Linked DNA regions of Fodinibius salicampi. The protein of the gene in region 1 interacts with the protein of each later gene in a pairwise test. Links are inferred from orthologs where the notes say so. Each region holds a gene or a part of one and is shown in the gene's direction. Other genes may lie near its edges. The genes, in order: ABEB05_RS07760 and topA.

Region 1 (9,943 bases):
TTATTACAGAACTAAACAGACTACTTGATGACGTAGAGTCAAGCGATTTCACTATAGAAGAAGATTTTGAGGATGTCCATTCTAAAATTGAATATGAGCTGACCCAAAAACTGGGAGAAACCGGCAAGAAAATTCATTCCGGACGATCACGTAATGATCAGGTTTTGGTGTGCCTTCATTTATATGCCAAAGATCAAATTGATGAGATTAAACAACTTATAAAGAACCTTTTTGAAGAGCTCACGGAGCTGAGTGAAAAGCATAAAGAAGTTATCATTCCAGGCTATACTCACATGCAAGTGGCAATGCCCTCTTCTTTCGGACTTTGGTTCGGGGCCTATGCAGAATCCCTTATTGATGACTTGTATATGCTGAATGCCGCATATAAGATTGGAGATCAAAATCCACTTGGATCAGCAGCAGGATATGGCAGTTCTCTCCCTCTAAATCGCAGTAAAACTACTGAATTATTAAATTTTTCTACTCTGAAATTTAATTCAGTAGCTGCCCAAATGAGTCGAGGCAGACTCGAAAAGAGTATTAGCTATGCCCTGAGTTCGGTGGCAGGCACCCTCTCCAAGATGGCTATGGATGTGTGCCTGTTTATGAATCAAAATTTTGACTTTCTATCTTTCCCGGATGAACTAACCACAGGGTCAAGCATCATGCCGCACAAAAAGAATCCGGATGTTTTTGAACTTATACGGGCAAAATGTAACAGCATCCAGAACTTGCCGAATGAATTAACACTTATTACCAACAACCTGCCCAATGGTTACCACCGGGATTTCCAGCTTCTAAAAGAAAAACTCTTTCCAGCGGTTCAGAACCTGAAAGAATGCCTGGATATCAGCAGATTTATGTTCCAGCACGTGGAGGTAAATGAAAATGTTATTGATGATCCTAAATACGATTACCTGTTTAGCGTCGAGGAAGTGAACCGTAAGGTTATGCAAAATACTCCCTTCAGAGAAGCGTATCGGGAAGTTGGACAGGCAATAGCAGAAGGAACATTCGATCCAGATAAAGAGCTAAAGCATACGCATGAAGGAAGTATTGGTAATCTTTGTACTGATCAAATCAGGGAAAAATTTAAGGAAGCATTCAATAGTTAATTAGTATTTCTAATTCAATTTACAAGACTTATGAAAACAAATGTAGCAATCCTGGGAGGCGGTAATCTGGGAACAGCCCTTGCAAAAGGACTGTCTCGAACCGATGAAGCTTCCCAGAAATATGATGTAACGGTTACTCGCAGAAATACTGATCTCATTCAACATCTCGAAGAGGATGGTATTACTGTGAGTTCTGATAATTTATCCGCAGTTAAAGAAGCTGAACTTATTGTCATTTCTGTTCAGCCAACGCAAATTGAACATCTAATCGAAGAGATTAAGCCGGTATTAGACCCCAAACAACATATCATTGCCTCAACAATGGCAGGAGTTTCCGGGGAAGAAATTGCTAAACTAACAGGATCGGGCTATCGAATTCTTCGGGTTATGCCCAATACAGCAGCTGCTATCAATCAGGCAATGACCTGCATCGAAAGGACCCCCCACAAAGAAGCGGAAGAAAAGGTAATTGAACTATTTGAGACGCTCGGCAAAACGCTGGTTATCAACTCTGAACTCATGGAAGCCTCTACTGTTTTAGGAGCATGCGGTATTGCTTTCTTTCTGCGTTATATCCGCGCCGCTTCTCAGGGAGGTATTGAGGTAGGCTTTCATGCTGAGGAGGCCCAGCTTATTGCCTCTCAAACTGCGCTTGGGGCTTCAAGTCTGCTGTTAAACTCGAACAATCACCCTGAGTATGAAATTGATAAAGTCACGACTCCCAAGGGGTGTACTATTGCGGGGCTCAATGAAATGGAGCACAACGGACTGAGTTCAGCCTTAATTAAGGGGATAAAAACATCTTGGGAGATGATAGAAAAGATTCGCTGATTTGACTCAAGTCAAAAAATTAGCCGTCAGATTACTTCAAAATCTGACGGCTAAACTAAAACAACGGTAACAGTATACGTTATATCCTTCTTAAACCTGCATCTTATACTTCTTCGCCTGCTAGGGTAGTTTTCACGTAGTTACAACGCATTCCTGCAATAGCAAAATGGCCTACGTACACTCATCATCCGGTGCCGGTTTAAGGTTAATGTTGACTCATAAAACGAGTACAGGCATTCTAGCGGATTATGGACTCTTCATTAATACATTATTTACAGATGCATTTCCATGTATTGCCATGGGCAAAAGCACTTGATTCTCCATGGTTGATCCATGATTTAGCATTCGGGTCCCACCGATGAAGCTGGCATGTTTTGGGAGCACATTCATCATCTCCGGAACAGGATACCATTCCGAAAATTGAAAATTCCTCTGTACAAGGATTGTATGTAGCAAACATTTCATGTGCCTCTTTCTCATCAAACCCTAAATCCACCGCTTCCTTTACCGAACTCATGATGCATAACGTTGAGACACCATCCACATCTTTTAATGTTGCCACACCTTTGAATCTAACTTTTTCGAAGGCCAAATCTTGTTTTGTTTCCATATTATCCTCCCGACAGGTTTTTATCTAAAACTGGCTCTTATATAATTTTAATTTGAAGTGTCTATTGAAGAAAATACCATAAAGAGAGCCTTCTATAAGGTATTTCAAAAGAGCCACCTTTTAACAAGTTAGTCTTTCGATGATTAAAACCAAATTTAGTCTCTTTGAGATACAAATAAAAACGTATGCTTGCCTCACATTAAATCCGTTTGGCTAAAGAAAATTGTTTTACCCATGCCTCCATGACTCCGTTTATTGGAAATCAGAAAAGATTATTACTAGAAATGCAGTAAAAAAATACCTCAGGCCTCATTGGCAAACGTCGCCTTCATATAATTACGACGCATTTCCGCAATAGCAGAGATAGAAATACCTTTAGGACAAACTGCTTCACATTCTGCGAAGTTGGAACAATCTCCAAAACCCTCTTCCTCCATTTGCTCAACCATGGCTACCGTTCGCTTCTTGCGCTCGGGTTCGCCTTGTGGCAATCGATTTAAGTGCGATAATTTCGCCCCTGTAAACAGGGAAGCGGAAGAATTCGGACAGGCTGCCACGCAGGCCCCGCATCCAATACAAGTAGCATAATCAAAAGCAGTGTCTGCCACTGACTTATCAATGGGGATAGAGTTGGCATCGGGTGCTGAACCGGTCTTGACTGATACATAACCGCCGGCCTCAATAATACGGTCGAAAGCGCTGCGATCAACGACCAAATCTTTGATGACCGGAAAAGCCTGGGCCCGAAAAGGTTCCACAACAATAGTGTCTCCCTCACTATAATTACGCATATGTAACTGACAGGTACAGGTAAGAGCTTTTGGACCGTGTGCGCGACCATTAATCATAAGATTACAGGAACCGCAAATACCTTCCCGGCAATCATAGTCGAATTCGATAGGCTCTTCCTCACCTTTGGCGACAATCTGTTCATTGAGCACGTCAAGCATTTCCAAAAAAGACATATGCTCATTAACATTGTTAAGGGTGTAATCAACCAATCTACCGGGCTCGTCAGGGCCTGCTTGGCGCCAGATTTTTAAGTGGATGGTAAATGTATCAGCCATAATTAATTATTTTACCTAAAATTAGAACACAGATAATAGTGCTTTACTATTCTGTTGAGTCAGTTCTAATTGTGTTCTATTTATAACTTCGTTGTTTCAATTCTACGAATTCAAATTCAAGGTTTTCTTTATGGAGCTGTTCCCGGAGCTCTCCATTAACATCTTTGAACTCCCAGGCAGCTACATAAGAATACTCCTCATCGTTTCGCAGGGCTTCCCCTTCTTCACTTTGATGCTCCTCCCTGAGATGGCATCCTGCCGATTCATCACGATGAAGCGCATCCTCCGCCATCAGTTCACCAAGCTCAAGAAAATCGGCTACGCGACCTGCAAACTCTAAGTATTTGTTATAATTAGCTGCCTCTCCCGGTACGCGTACATTCTGCCAAAAGTCTTCACGTAGAGAGCGAATCTCTTTAATGGCTTTCTTCAATCCTTCTTCATTCCGGGAAATTCCAACCTTATCCCACATTATTTGTCCGAGTTCACGGTGATATTCAATCACACTCTTATCTCCCTGAACGTTTAGTAGCTTATCAATATGCCCCTGGGCATTTTGGGCCGCTTCATCAAAAGCTTCATGTTTTGTGTCTACTTCTCCTAATTCAGTATCAGCGATATAATTACCAACCGTATACGGAATAATAAAATAACCATCAGACAGACCCTGCATAAGGGCACTGGCCCCCAATCGGTTGGCCCCGTGATCAGAGAAATTGGCCTCTCCAGCTACAAAAAGTCCGGGAATGGTACTCATAAGATTGTAATCCACCCACAGGCCACCCATTGTATAATGCACCGCCGGGAAAATACGCATTGGCTCTTCATAGGGGTTATCACCCGTAATATTTTCATACATCTCAAAAAGGTTTCCATATTTCTCGGATATGCTCTGACGGCCTTCCCGCTCAATAGCATCCCGAAAATCCAGATAAACGGCACGGCCAGTCGGACCTACGCCCATACCCTCGTCACAGACGATTTTAGCATTTCGAGAAGCAACATCCCTCGGTACCAAATTACCAAAGGCGGGATATTTTTCTTCCAGATAGTAGTATCGTTCTTCATCAGGGATATCGTTAGGGTGTCGATCGTCTCCTTTCTTTTCAGGTACCCAAACACGTCCATCATTACGCAGGCTCTCACTCATTAACGTAAGTTTGGATTGATAATCCCCGGATACGGGTATACAAGTTGGATGGATCTGCACATAGCAGGGATTCGCAAAAGCTGCTCCCCGCTTATGGCATCGCCATGCCGCCGTAACATTCGAATTCTTTGCATTGGTAGAGAGATAAAACGCATTTCCATATCCCCCACTGGCCAGCACAACCGCATCAGCCATCCAACGCTGAATTTCACCGGAAACCAAATCACGGGTTACAATGCCACGCGCCTTCCCATCCACAATAACCAAATCCAGCATTTCGTGACGGGTATGCATTTCAATATTCCCTTCATGCACCTGACGCATCATCGCCTGGTAGGCCCCCAGCAACAACTGCTGACCGGTTTGGCCCCGGGCATAAAATGTTCTGGAAACCTGAGCCCCTCCAAACGAACGATTAGCCAACAGTCCGCCATACTCGCGGGCAAAGGGAACTCCTTGAGCTACAGCCTGATCAATAATCTCATTGGATATCTCTGCAAGGCGGTATGTATTGGATTCACGAGAACGATAATCTCCTCCTTTTATCGTATCATAAAACAGTCTCCAAATAGTATCTCCGTCATTGGGATAGTTTTTGGCTGCGTTAATTCCTCCCTGTGCTGCAATACTGTGAGCACGACGTGCAGAATCCTGAATGCAAAAGCTCTTGACGTTATATCCCAATTCTGCCAGGCTTGCTGCCGCAGACCCACCGGCTAAACCGGTACCTACAACAATAATATCGTGTTTACGTTTATTATTAGGAGCAACCAGTTTTATATCTTGCAAATGATTAGACCATTTTTGTTCTAATGGTCCTTCAGGTACTTTTGAGTCTAATTTCATAAGTCTAATAGTGGATTTACAAAATAATTATTGGCATTGAATAAGTGCTGCTTCACAGCCTCCGCCAAAATAGATATAAAGAGGAATAATCAGGAAGCCGACCGCCATTAAGATGGCAAATATAACACCAACAGTATAAATAAGAGCTGAATATTGATTGTGTTTCATCGTCAAGGAGGTAAATGCACTCCAAAATCCATGTCCCAGATGGAATCCAAGTAACAGCATAACAGCTGTATACCCGAAAGCCCAAATAGGCTGCTGAAATGTTGAAATCATCAATCCTTTCAGATCTCTGGCTTCTTCACCGCTGGGCAAGGTAACCATCTCGGTTGCCCCAAATTTAAAGGTATCAATATGAATCACTAAAAATACCAGTAAAACTATGCCGGTAAAAATCATTGAGCGTGCCGCCCAGGTCTGGTGGCTGGGACCACCCTTAGTCTGATACTTTTCATAGCCCTTGGGACGTGCTTTTCGGCGATTCCACCAAATTGAAATGCCGATATAGGCGTGCAAAAGAAAAGCAATCGCCAAACCTGCTTCAAGGATATACAAAAGCCAGCCCATACTTTCGAGTGTATAGGCTGCTTCGTTAAAGGCATGTACATCTCCAAAAATCTGAAGATTGGTGGCTAGATGGAAAATAATAAACACAATTAAGCCAACACCAGTAATACCTGTTAATATTTTTCTACCAACCTGCGATTTAAGCGCTTTCAGAATTGATGCCATCACTAATATTAATGGTTAAAAGTACCGTTTATCCGTCCATTTACACCAACGTTCGGATCTGTTACCAAGGCATAGAAGATGAGGCGAAATGGATAAAAAGGCAAGACATAGAATAACCTATATAAGATATAGATCTTATTCAGAAATATTCTAAATTGGCAGTCATGATTATTAATTGATAATTGGGTATTTGTTCATAATTTATTGTCAAGTTTCCAACACAGGTAAAACATTTCAGCATTGAAAACGGTTCAGAAAACCAATAAAACGTCTTTTCGGGAAAAGGGGTCCAAATTCATCGGCTACCTTTTCCCGGCCATTTCTATTAGCCAGTTTGAACAAAAATTTGATGGAATAAAATCAAAATATCCGGATGCGACCCATCACTGTTACGGATGGCGAATAAATTCCCATAACATTGAAGAATTTGCGCAGGACGATGGAGAGCCAAATGGAACAGCGGGTCGCCCTATTCTGAATCAACTAAAATCATATAATATTGTTAACTGCGGCTGTATTGTCGTACGCTATTATGGTGGCACCAAATTAGGAAAATCAGGACTTATCCAGGCTTATGGATATTCAGCCAGACTATGTCTGGACAAAGCTAAGTTACTTACACTAATACCCACGCGTAATTTTCGAATCACCTACCCTTACCACTGCCAGTCACAAATTGATCAGCTTAAGAATAGTTTTGATCTGAAAGAAATTAAGGCACAATACCTGGAGGAAGTTAGCCTTGATATAGCGTGTCGAACAGAAGAGGCGGAACAATTATGGAAAAAACTTACTAAACTAACACATCAGAATATAAAAGCCGCCAAGATAGGAAATGGTTTTGTGACATTACCTTCGAAAGAGTAATTCCAATCGTATTAACCTGATAATTTTCTGTATACTCTGTAATTTAAATTTCATTTTATTTACCTTCACAAAATTATGAAGATATATACTAAAAAGGGAGATTCAGGTGATACCTCCCTGTTCGGCGGGCAGCGAGTTTCGAAGTCAAATGAACGCATCCGAGCCTACGGAACAGTGGATGAACTCAATTCATTTGTAGGGTTAGCTGCCAGCTACGAACTTTCTGATACAGGAACGGCACTTTTAAAGAAAGTACAGGAATTATTATTTGTGCTTGGTGCAGATTTAGCGACTCCTCCCACCTCTAAAACACGCATTAACAGGATTTCTGAGGAAGATGTGGATTTTCTGGAAGATGCCATAGACGATATGGAAAAAGAACTTGATCCCCTGAAAAACTTTATCCTGCCTGGCGGCTCTCAACCCGGAGCTACACTTCATGTATCTCGCACGATATGTCGACGGGCTGAACGGGCAGCCGTAGCCTGTCAACAGACAGATGAAATTTCTGATTTAACAATTAAGTTTCTCAACCGACTCTCGGATTTCCTCTTTGTGATTGCACGATTTGAAAATAAGCACGCCGGATCTCGTGAAGAAAGTTGGAAACCTGAAAAGCAGTAACCAGTGAACAGCTGGCAGTTAACAGTAAATATACATACTAACTGCTTCTCTTAATTCATGATCACTCAAATAACTAAGAACTAGAAAATGTCATTAATGATTTCTGTCTCGGGTATCCGGGGCGTTTTTGGAACTGATTTAACACCAGAAAACTTAACCCAATATACAGCTGCTTTTGGTCAATGGACCGGGGGTGGAAAAATTGTAGTCGGTCGAGATACCCGCGTTACGGGACAGATCTGTGAAGATATCGTCTGCGCTACATTACAATCAGTAGGTTGTGAGGTCATTAAAGTAGGGATAGCGCCTACTCCCACCGTAGCAATGGGCGTGTTAAAACATAAGGCTGACGGAGCGATTATTATATCGGCAAGCCACAATCCCGAGGAATGGAATGCCTTGAAGCTGCTTAACAGCAAGAGTGAATTCCTGGATGCTGATCAAGGTAACGACGTTATCGATATCAGCAAAGAACAATCCTACTCCTACAAGAAATTTGATGAAATCGGTACGGTGACAGAAGATCCAGATCTGCTGGACTATCACATCCAAAAAATACTGGACCTGCCCTATATTGATCCCGATCTCATTGCCTCGAAAGGTTTTTCAGTCGCTATCGACCCGGTAAATGGAACAGGAGCTACGAGTTTGCCCAAACTGTTAAAAGCTCTGGACGTTAACACTATTGAAACCATTAATGACGAACCGAGTGGACTTTTTGCACATGTTGCTGAACCCCTACCCGAACATTTAGGCGATATTTGTGAACTTGTCAAAGAAAAAAAATGTGATATCGGGTTTGTTACTGATCCCGACTCCGATCGGTTAGCGATCGTTTCTGACAAGGGGAGTTTATTTGGCGAAGAATATACACAGGCTGCTGCTTTCGACTTTTTGCTGGATAAGAAAAAGGGAGCCTGTGCAACGAATCTCTCGTCCTCAAGAGTTGCTGAAGATATCGCCCAGAAGTACGAAGTTCAATGCCATCGTTCAGCTGTTGGAGAAATTAATGTCGTTAAAAAGATGCAGGAAGTGAATGCCGTTATCGGCGGTGAAGGAAACGGCGGGGTTATCAATCCGGACTTACACTACGGGCGCGACGCCTTGGTTGGAATGGCAATGGTCCTGCAGTTGCTAGCCGAAAGAGACATTACAGCTGATGAATACCGGAATTCACTTCCTGATTATGTAATACGAAAAAGCAAAATGAAACTGGCTGATGTTGACGGGGATGCCATTCTTGCTAAGGCCAAAAATATATTCCAAAAATACGATCCCGATACCACGGACGGTGTGAAAATAGATTTTGAAAACGGATGGGTACATCTGCGCAAATCCAATACTGAACCGATCATCCGGATATATTCTGAAGGCTCGTCGGCGGAAGAAGCCAAAGAGCTGGCGGATCAGGTTGTAAATGCCGTTCAATAATATTTTGTTCACCAACTTACTTTATTATTTTAGATTCAGGTATTTTCCTAAATCTTTATCCAATTTCTTATGATTACATCCATGACGGGCTTTGGTCGCGGCGAGGCCTCATCGGAAGGTATTTCGGTGATGGTTGAACTTAAAACAGTCAATAGCCGATATCTTGATATTTCACTTCGACTTCCGAAGATCATTCAGGAACAGGAACTGGAATTTAAGGAGCTTCTCCAGCAATCCCTGGAGCGAGGAAAAGTCAATGTAAACATTCGGATTGACAAGGCTAATACTGGCAAGCCAGAGGTAACATTCAACAAAAAACTGGTTCGCGGTTATAAAGAAATGCTTAAAGAATTAAGTGAGGCTGCGGGCATAAATGAGACAGTTCAGCTTTCAGACTTAATGCAGTTCAATGATATTTTTGAATCGAGGGAGGAAGATGAGGAAACTCAGCAGCTGATTTGGGAACTAACCCAGGCAGCTACTGAAAAAGCGCTAACCATGCTCATGAATATGCGCCGGCAAGAAGGAACACAGCTGGAAAACGATCTTCTGCAACGAATTAATGATATCGAAGAGAAGCTTGATACTGTACTAGAGATTACTAATGGCCGTGCGGAGGAAACCAGGAATCAACTACTGGAACGAATTGATGAGCTTATTGAAAGTG
Region 2 (10,224 bases), on another replicon or contig:
AAGACGGTGAAAATTATGTAGGCAGTATCGACTGGAACTTTCGGCTGACTGATCAGTATTATTTTAGCGGTCAGGCGGCTTATTCTGATACGAAGGAGCTAAGTGATACCACCCTGTTCGATGAGACAAGAAACTTTGGACAGAGTTCTCATGACGCTGCTTTTAACGGTGAGCAGTTCGGCGGTTCATTGATCAGTACGGAGTTTTCGCGAGAAGCAAAGTATTATGACTTTTCACTGGAATACTCCGCCTATTCACCGACATTTCAAACTCAGGCCGGCTTCATTAATCAGACAGACCGCAGGGAGTTTGAAGCAAGTCAGAGTCTCTCTTATTATCCGAATACAAGACTCTTATCGCAGGGAAGATTGAGTGTGAGCGGAACATGGCGTTATGATTTTGACGGGCAGTTCCAGGAGCGATATATTTTTACTCGGCTTAGTAACAGCTTCGGCGGTCAGACCAATTTAGCGATCAGTTTTTTGCCTCTTAATGATGAACGATTTCGAGGAAGGCTTTTTACAAAAATGAATCGTGTAATGATTAATGCACGAACAAATCCGCTTGATGCACTCTCTTTTCAGGGTCATGTTGGTTTCGGAAAAGATATTTATCGATCGCGCAATCCTGAAATGGGGAAAGGCTATAATATTTCAGCTAGTTCTACAATTAAGCCTACCAGTCGGTTGGAATTAAACTTAAGCTATGATTATTCAACGCTCTCTTCGTATGACGATGACCAGAGCTTCTACAGTGGTGATATTTTTCGCATGACTGGTCGATATAATTTTACTGAGAAGCTTTTTGCAAGATTAATTACTCAATACAATTCTTTTGACGAACAGATCCAGGTATATCCGTTGGTTTATTATAAAGCCAATCCGTTTACCAAGTTCTATATAGGGATGACGGATTATATGAATCATTTTGACCAGCCCGGACCCAATGGATTTAACGGGTATAAAGAAACGGACCGTCAGTTTTTCGTTAAGTTTCAGTATTTGATTCGGAGTTAATGGCAGTCAAGGGGAAACGGGGAGAATACTGCGGTTGATATTTTCTGGGTCTCTTTTCCCTAACCTACTTTATTCTTCATCCGGGCCACCCATCAGGGGTTCGTTCATAGCCCGGATGCTGGCATTGGGGAGACCTTCGGGATAGTTTTCTTTGCAGATGTTAAGCGCTTCAAGTACAACTTCCAGATGGAGTTGCTTGGAATCCTCGTAAAATTCCTGCGCCTCGTCACTGAGCTTTGGCTTACCGTGCAGCGGTTTATCGCTTACACAAAGGAGGGTAGCATTGGGGATGCGATAGCGATAGCCGTTGGTAGCAACAGTGGCTGATTCCATATCTACGGCAATGCTACGGCTCATATGAATCTGTTCGACGGTACGGCGTTTGATGAATTCCCAATTGCGGTTAGCCGTTGTAAATATGGTGCCCATCCGGTGATTGCGATCATATTTGTCGAGTACTTCTTTCAGGTACACATTTAACAGGTAATTGGGGGTAATGGGAATATTAAGCGGAAGGATATCATCCAGTACTCCGTCATTGCGCATAAATCCGGTTGCAAGAACAAAGTCCCCGATTTCCTGATGATTACGCAGGCCACCGCAGTGACCAACCATTAGCATAGCATCCGGACGTAGTACAGCAATATGATCGGTGATGGTTTTTGCATTAGAGGGACCCACGCCAATATTGACAAGAGACACGCCTTTGTTGTCGTCCAGTTTATGGTGGTAAGCGGGCATTTGTACCCCCTCCCTAGACGGTTTCACGCAGTCAGGGAATTTGTCGAGAAAAACCTCAATATGCATGTCATAATTGGTGAAGAGAATATATCGCTGGAAGTCTTTTGGATCGGTGCCAGTGTAGTGCTGAAGGCGATTGAGAGAGATCTCGATGCGTTCGGGACTAAAAAGGAAAAGTTTCTTTTGCGTAATATCCCAATCGTCCTCGTCGGTGTTATCCAGAAGTTCGGGATCATTCAGGGGCAGTCGTTCACGAGAAGGTAAAACTTTAATAACAGCACCTTTTCTACCCAGCTTTTTTAGTTCACGAAGCAGATACCAGCGATAGGCTTCGGGCTTCGCCATTTCTCCGGTGATAATAGGATTATGTTTTGACCACGATCGTTTAACAAATACTTGGGGATAGTCACCATTTTTGTAAATTGCTTCCATCGCGTTGCAAGCCTCCACCATACGATCGTGGAGTTCTTCTTTTGAGGTAACTTCTTTTGTTTCAAATTCAAACTGATTTGCCATAAAATATTCTGCTACTTATGAGTGATAAATCATTTCGCTTTACTATCGAACCGTGGTCAGTAGTCCGTGAAAATAAGGAATATAAAACACCAATTTTTAATCTTTTGCATAGAAAGATGCGACTGGAGTCGGAGTCAGAATATAACGAAGGATATTTTTATGTGCTTGAAGCTCCTGAATGGGTAAATGTGTTGCCTATAACGGAGGATAAAAAAGTAGTATTGGTTGAGCAATTCCGTTATGGAATTGAACAGCCTACGCTTGAAATTCCGGGAGGTATGGTAGACTCGGGAGAAACGCCTTTGGAGGCTATCCAGCGTGAATTGGCAGAAGAAACGGGTTATAAATCAGAACAATGGGAGAACTTGGGAAAGGTAAGTGCAAATCCGGCTATAATGACCAATTACACGCACTTATATTTAGCACAAAATTGTGAGTTTTCGGGGTTCCGGGAAACGGAAAGTGATATCCATGAACGCATTAAAGTGCATGCTCTACTACTTGAAGATTTTTTATCGATGGTGGAAGAGGGGACTATCCATCATAGTATTATGGTGGCCGCAGTAGCCCGGTATTTATTAAGGGAGCGGATGTAGGTGCTGCAGACCCGATTTTATCCTTTGTCCTTCATCTAATCTTCAATTAGAAACGATACTTTCCGCAATCGATAAATGAATTATTGCAGTATCTGAATGATCACGTTATTATAAAAGTTCAATTCCTATCGGTATAGCGCACAATAGCCGCGATTGTTTTGAGTTTGTAGTAATGGGATTAATAGCTAATAACAATATTATTATTTTATCAAATGATTGAAGAAGGCAGCAAGATAAATACTGATTTTACTCTTGATATCCTACAAGATGGCGAAGAAAAAACCGTACCCTTTAGTGATTTACTAGATCGTCCGACTATTGTTTCGGTCTATATGCGCAATAATACGTCTGGATGTGATAAGCAAAATAAAAGTCTGGCAGATGAATCAGACTGGTTTGATCAGAAGGGGTACAATCTAGTTGCAATTAGCAAAGATAGCTGTGGATCGCATAAAAACTATGCTGAAAAGTTAGACATAAATTATATATTGGCCTCCGATCCGGATTATAAGTTTGCAGAAGCGACTGATTCCATTGTTGAAAAGAATATGTTCGGCAATAAATATGAGGCCCCTACTCGTTCTGCTTATGTCATTGATACCGATGGGACCGTACAAGCAATTATTGAAAAAGTAAATACTAAAGATCATGCTTCTGAGTTAAAAGAGCTGATCAGTAATTTGTAAAAGAACTATATGAAGTCTCTTGTAATTGTAGAGTCACCTACAAAAATAAAAACGTTAAAGAAATATCTTCCTGCCGAATATGTAATAGATTCGTCAATGGGACATATACGGGATCTTCCGGCTAACGCTAAGGAGGTACCCAAAAAGTTTAAGGGTGAAGAATGGGCAAATCTGGGCGTGAATACAGAAAAAGATTTTGAGCCTATTTATGTAATCCCCCGGGGTAAGAAAAAAGTGATAAAGCGTCTTAAAAAGGAATTAAAGAATTCGGATGAGCTGATCCTTGCTACGGATGAAGACCGCGAGGGAGAAGCTATATCCTGGCATTTAACGGAGCTTCTGAAGCCTGATGTGCCGGTTAAGCGAATGGTCTTTCGTGAGATAACAGAAGAAGCTATTAAAGAGGCACTCAACCATTTCCGGGATATCGATATGAATCTGGTAAACGCCCAGGAAGCCCGTCGCATCATAGATCGGCTTGCGGGTTATACCATCTCCCCGCTGTTATGGAAAAAGATTGCTCCCGGCTTGTCGGCGGGACGTGTACAGTCGGTAGCGGTACGGTTCATGGTTGAGCGCGAGCGTGAGCGGATGAAGTTCCGTTCGGCCCGGTACTGGGATTTGAAAGCCCAGCTTCACAAAGAAAATGACGAATATATTTTTGATGCGGATCTGACGCATTTGGATGGAAAGCGTCTGGCTTCCGGCAAAGATTTTGATGAACATACCGGAAAGCTCAAGAAGCCCAAAAAGGTTGTTTTACTTGATGACAAATCAGCCTCTGAGCTGCGCGATAATCTGGATAAGGCTGAATGGAAGGTTTCTGAGGTTAAGAAAAATCGTAAGAAGCGCAATCCTTCCCCGGCTTTTATTACTTCGACGCTTCAACAGGAGGCCAACCGTAAGCTGAATTTCTCGGCTAAGCGAACCATGGGTGTAGCTCAAAAGCTTTACGAAAATGGTTATATAACGTACATGCGTACCGATTCCGCCCGGTTATCGGGACAGGCCATTAATGCGGCGCGCAATGCGGTTAAGGATGAGTACGGAGAAGAATATCTGTTTGATCGACCGCGTAATTATGGCGGACAAAAAGCAGCACAGGAAGCCCACGAAGCAATTCGTCCGGCCGGTAGCTATTTCAGGAAGCCCGAAGAAGCGGGACTTCGCGGAGATCAATTTAAGCTTTACGATTTGATCTGGAAGCGAACGATTGCAACCCAGATGGCTAAGGCTGAGCTTGAATTTACCAATGTTACCATTGAAGCAAAAGCAAACGGTAAGGTAGCTGAGTTTAGAACTAGTGGTAAGAGAATCGTTTTCCCGGGCTTCTTCCGAGCTTATGTGGAAGGGAGTGATGATCCTGATGCGGCTCTGGAGAACCAAGAGAAGTTTCTGCCCGAACTTAAAGAAGGAGAGGAAGTCGTTGAGGAGGGAATTGAGCCGATATCTCATGAAACGAAGCCACCAGCCCGTTATACGGAGGCTACGCTTGTTAAAGAGCTTGAAAAGCGTGGGGTGGGACGTCCAAGTACTTATGCGTCAATTATAAGTACGGTCCAGAACCGGGGCTATGTAGAAGCCGAGGGCAAAACACTTGTTCCTACCTTTACAGCCTTTGCGGTTACTGAGTTGCTGGAGAAAAACCTGCATGATTTGGTAGATAGTGATTTTACGTCTGAGATGGAGGCAAAGTTAGATAAAATCGCAAGGGGTGAACTCAATACCAATGATTATCTAAGTGAATACTATAAGGGAGAAAAAGGATTAAAAGCAAAGGTTGATGAGCAGGAAGATGAAATAGATCCCAAAGAAGCCCGCCATCTTGATCTCCCTTTAGAAAACTTGAATGGCATTAAAGTATTTGTTGGTCGTTATGGACCTTATATCAAAAAAGAGATGAATGGCGAGGAGCTAAGTACTTCTATTCCTGACAGCTGGAAGCCAAGCGATATTACCGTTGAAAAGCTCGAGGAATTAATTAAGGCTGAACAAGAAGGTCCAAAATCCATTGGGGAACACCCGGAAACGGGAGACCCTATTTTTGTGCTTAATGGCCGCTATGGACCCTATGTACAGTTGGGTGAAGTTACCGAGGATAATAAAAAGCCCGAACGTGCGTCGCTTCTGAAAGGGATGAAACCCGGAGAAGTCGATGTTGATCTTGCTCTTCGTTTGTTGGAGTTACCGCGTCCACTTGGAAAACATCCTGAAACGGATAAGGTAGTGAGGGCTGGCGTGGGGCGATATGGTCCCTTTGTAGTACATGACGGTACGTTTGCTTCGCTTAAAAAAAGTGATAGTGTACTGGATGTGGAACTGGATCGGGCGCTGGAACTTTTGGAGCAGAAGAAAAACAAATCTTCCCGTAAAAGTAATGTTATTAAAGAGTTGGGAGATCATCCGGAAGAAGGGAAAAAGGTGCGCGTTATGACTGGCCGGTACGGACCTTATATAAAGTTTGGAAAGACAAATATAAGCTTGCCCGATGATTTTGATCCCGAAGATGTAACTATGGATATTGCGATGCAGCTGATCGCTGAAAAGGCCAAGTGATATTGACCATGCGTAAGGTGAGGGGAGAATAAGGCAATCTTATTTACCCTTCTATCTTTCTGCTAAAATTCCCAAATTATAGATGACAATGATCTGTTAGTTTTCTAATTTGGTGTGTCATGGAAAAAACTTCAAAACATCATTTTGAATATCCCCCGAATCTCCATGAGATCGATCTGGCAACATTGGTCTCCATGTACCGGGATCGGGGAATTCCTAAGAAAGCTAAACCCGGCGAATACTTTTCGTGTGCGGTAACTAAAAAGCTCATTAAAGAGGGGAAATGGTGGTTCGGACAGTATTATGAGCAACAGGCTTGGGATCGTACGCTAACTAAGAGTTGTGAAGGATATCCCCTAACGGAAGTGGAGATGAATATTTTGGGATTGGCTTATTCGGCAGATGACGAAGCTCCACAGCGGGATTTTGTTGAGCAGCATTCGGGTACGGTCAATAAACTTTCCTATATGATTGTAAATGATCTAAAAGAGTTCGGTTTCCTTTCAACGGATGACCACAAACGCCTGTTTATAACTCCACGCGGTGAAAAAGCTCTCCATGGGATAGCGCAGAGGATATACGGGAAAAAGTTCAATGCGGATATGTTGAAGGTGAACCGAAGCGATGTTTCTCGTCCTACTCTAAAGCAGGCTCAAAAAGAAGATCACGAACAAACCAGTCTTTTTTAGAATTTTTGCTTTTCTTTCTTTTGTTTGGGCAAAGTTGGTAAACCTCTCGCTATAAAGGATAAAGTGGGCTGAAGCTTTTCCTATTTTTCCTCATTCCAAAAGATCCTGGCAGTAGTCGAGCAAAGTGAAATTTTTATCTCCATTTGTTTTGGGCTTTAAAACAAAGACCTCTCCCTGGCGGTCGAGATGACAAATAGGATTGTGATTTTCTGTTTTAGGACCCATTTCGATTTCGAAATATTCTTTTTCGCCGATAAATTTGTAAGGATTTAGCTTTTTTTGGGTCTTACTAATTAATAAAGATCTAAACTTTGAAAGCTAAGCTAGAATGCCATATTACGTTTACATTAAGACCAATCCCCATAGAACAACGCTATATATTGGAATGACGAATGATCTTGGTAAACGTCTCAATGATCATTATAGACATAGAGGTGATTGGCAAACTTTTGCTGGTCGTTACTATTGCTACAAACTTATTTACTATGAAGCCTATAGAACAGCTTATGAGGTGATAAAACGGGAAAAAATTAAAAAAGTGGCGTCGTGAGAAAAAAGAAGCACTAATTAATAAGGTGAACTCTGATTGGGAGTTTCTTAATTATAAAGATGATTTCCGAGTTGGTCGCATCTAATTTTAAATATCATTTTGGCCATAATTAATAAAGAGAGGAATCATTTGGATTATGGAGGGTAAAGAAAGATCTTTTCCTGACGGTCGAGATGATAAATTAACTGCGGTTAATAGAACTTGGTCATTTTTTATTAAGGCTTATCCGTCATTTCGAATGTAGCGAAGCGAAATGAGAAATCCTTGTTTTTATTACTGTTATTTTCAATACAATAAAACAATAAAGAAGGATTTCTAACTCGTGTTCGAGAGAAAGTTTCGTATTTATTTGCCAGCAAATACGATTGCTATTTCAGATATGAAAGGGCTGCCCCTTCCCACTATCCTTGGATTACATACAAAGTAAAAAGCCCCGGTTTTAATGCCAGGGCTTTTGGTTTTCTCTAAGTTACTTTGGTACTGTTAATCTTCTTCCTCTGTCAGATTAATAGTATTGTTGCTACGATCAATATCGGCCATGCGCTCGGAGGGTTCTATCTCTATATGCTCTATATCACTGCCTGCATTATCAATGGTTAGCGTATAAGTAGGATTAACCCAGGGCCAGTCTTCTACAATGGTGCGGCTAACATCGGTCTCCCCTTGGGGCTTAACATTGTGCATTATTCGTAATGGGATATAAAACAGTTCCTGGCTCCCATCTTTATATGTTACCATAAGATCGATAGGCATGGGCATAAGATTATGCCTTTCAAGTGTTATTCGGGTTTGTCCTTCATCCGCAATTACAGAAGTAATTCCATAATCGATGGTTTTGGTTGTTTCGATGAAATACTGGTAGTACCAGTCAAGGATCATATTTGATTCTTCTTCTGCGATACGGAGAAAATCACGTCCGTCGGGATGTTTGAATTTCCATTCCTGAAAAAAACGATTCATGGTACGGTCGAGCGCTTTCTTCCCAATAATATATTCCAGCTGATGAAGGAAAATTGCTCCTTTGGAATAAGAGGCTACCCCATACCCTCGATTGGTTTCAAAATGATCCGCATGGATATCCAGTGCTTCTTCCATGCCGGCATCTACGATATTAAAATAGGAACGATAGGACCCTCTGTGTGGATTATCGCTCTCTCCATTATTAAAAAGCTGATTCATTGTTTTTGCCGATACGTAAGAGGTAAAACCTTCATCAATCCAAGGATACCGGCTTTCATTATTTGCAAGTACCCCTTGGTACCAGGCGTGAATAAGCTCATGGACACTGACTCCCACGAGGCTGCGCAGCGAGCGATTGCCGGTAATCAGGGTTGCCATGGGATATTCCATTCCTCCATCGCCTCCCTGGATAAAGGAGTATTTATCATAGGGATACTTGCCGTAATTTTTGCTTACAAACTGAAAGGCTTGGGCGGCATATTCGGGCAACTGTTTCCAGTTTTCGAGTAGCTGTCTCTGCTGGCGGCTATTTGCATTTTCGGCAACGGGATCAGTTTGGTACAAAAAGTGGAGGGTCGGTCCGTCGGGAATCTGTTTGGTCGTATGCGTAAAGTCGGGATCGGCACCCCAAACGAAATCATGGACCTTATCGGCCTGCCAGTGCCAGATTATTTTTTCGGAATCCGGTCGTTCATAGGTATCGGTGTAACCATGGCCAATTTCTTTCGGATTCTGCAAGTGACCGGTGGCGCCCATCACATAAGAACTATCAATATGGATTTTTACATCAAAACTGCCCCAGACACCATGGAATTCACGTGCTACATAGGGATTGGGATGCCAGCCATCTTCATCATATTCTGAAATTTTAGGATACCACTGGCTCATAGAAAATTCTACGCCTTCTTTGTTCATCCAGCCCGAACGGCGAATTTGCCGGGGAACCTGGCTGTCAAAATCCATGCTGAACACGGTTGATTCGCCGGGTAAAATAGGCTCATTAAGGTTAACTTCGAGGATGGTCCCATCAACGGTATACTCTACATCGCTGCCATCTTGTTGCAGACTGTTGATGTGATGGTAGCCTATTTCATCTTCCGGGAGCTGTTGGATACGGTCGCGAACACGGCTATCAGGATCTTCAATGGTCCGGGAACGCACATCCATCATGCTATTAGGCTGAAAGGCATTAAAGTATAGGTGGTAAAATACCCTCTGAAGGGTATCCGGTGAGTTGTTATGATAGGTTAAGGTCTGGCTGCCGGTAAATTGATGGTTTTCGGCATCTACATCAATCTCCATTTGATACTCAACCTCTTGCTGCCAGTAATTTTTATCTTGGCCATATAGAGCAAGAGAACTGAAAAACAGAACGAATGTTAATGACAGTACTTTTATCTTCATAGCGAGATACGTATGTGATTAATAGTTTTAAAAAGTGTTGCGGCTGGCAAATGCACGCCCAAGAGTGGCTTCATCAATAAATTCGAGCTCGGTACCCATCGGTATCCCATAGGCAATACGAGTAACCTTTATCTTTTCGTAAGGCTTTAATAATTTATTGATATAGTAAGAGGTAGCTTCGCCTTCCGAATCAGGATTGAGCGCCAGGATTACTTCCTCTAACTGTTCATTCTCGTCATTGACGCGCTGCATTAGCTGATTGATACGCACATCATCGGGACCGATGTTATCTAGTGGGGAGATGACGCCGCCGAGTACGTGATAACGTCCTCGGAATTCGTTGGTTTTTTCAATCAGAAAAACATCCTGTGATTCTTCAACAACGCATATTTGCCCAGTATGGCGCTTTGCATTTTCGCAAATTGAACAGGGGTCGCCATCACTAATAACACCACAGGTAGAACAGCGGGTTATTGATTTTTTGAGGCTGATTAAAGCGTTGGCCAGCTT

What was found.
Region 2: the proteins of ABEB05_RS07760 (region 1) and topA interact in binary tests that used the Escherichia coli proteins (3 or more experiments, as listed by UniProt). The link is inferred for Fodinibius salicampi from one-to-one orthologs.

The regions. Positions count from the first base shown.
Region 1 is NZ_BAABRS010000001.1:1,808,080-1,818,022, forward strand. Bases 5,603-8,407 are described here. They hold ABEB05_RS07760 (IMPACT family protein), read left to right. Parts: upstream 5,603-6,594; coding sequence 6,595-7,221; downstream 7,222-8,407. Other genes in these bases: ABEB05_RS07750 (fumarate reductase/succinate dehydrogenase flavoprotein subunit), read right to left, coding at 5,603-5,619; ABEB05_RS07755 (succinate dehydrogenase cytochrome b subunit), read right to left, coding at 5,647-6,354; ABEB05_RS07765 (cob(I)yrinic acid a,c-diamide adenosyltransferase), read left to right, coding at 7,297-7,845; glmM (phosphoglucosamine mutase), read left to right, coding at 7,933-8,407. In the rest of the region: argH (argininosuccinate lyase), read left to right, coding at 1-1,115; proC (pyrroline-5-carboxylate reductase), read left to right, coding at 1,146-1,946; ABEB05_RS07740 (hypothetical protein), read right to left, coding at 2,215-2,508; ABEB05_RS07745 (succinate dehydrogenase/fumarate reductase iron-sulfur subunit), read right to left, coding at 2,859-3,623; more of ABEB05_RS07750, read right to left, coding at 3,700-5,602; more of glmM, read left to right, coding at 8,408-9,276; ABEB05_RS07775 (YicC/YloC family endoribonuclease), read left to right, coding at 9,346-9,943.
Region 2 is NZ_BAABRS010000003.1:300,989-311,212, reverse strand. The notes cover bases 3,252-6,337. They hold topA (type I DNA topoisomerase), read left to right. Parts: upstream 3,252-3,564; coding sequence 3,565-6,111; downstream 6,112-6,337. Other genes in these bases: ABEB05_RS12475 (hypothetical protein), read left to right, coding at 6,231-6,337; ABEB05_RS12485 (peroxiredoxin), read left to right, coding at 3,252-3,555. Outside these bases: ABEB05_RS12500 (carbohydrate binding family 9 domain-containing protein), read left to right, coding at 1-1,016; ABEB05_RS12495 (phosphorylase family protein), read right to left, coding at 1,086-2,273; ABEB05_RS12490 (NUDIX hydrolase), read left to right, coding at 2,291-2,869; more of ABEB05_RS12485, read left to right, coding at 3,082-3,251; more of ABEB05_RS12475, read left to right, coding at 6,338-6,800; ABEB05_RS12470 (GIY-YIG nuclease family protein), read left to right, coding at 7,129-7,350; ABEB05_RS12465 (M1 family metallopeptidase), read right to left, coding at 7,834-9,714; recombination mediator RecR, read right to left, coding at 9,742-10,224. UniProt on the Escherichia coli protein: Releases the supercoiling and torsional tension of DNA, which is introduced during the DNA replication and transcription, by transiently cleaving and rejoining one strand of the DNA duplex.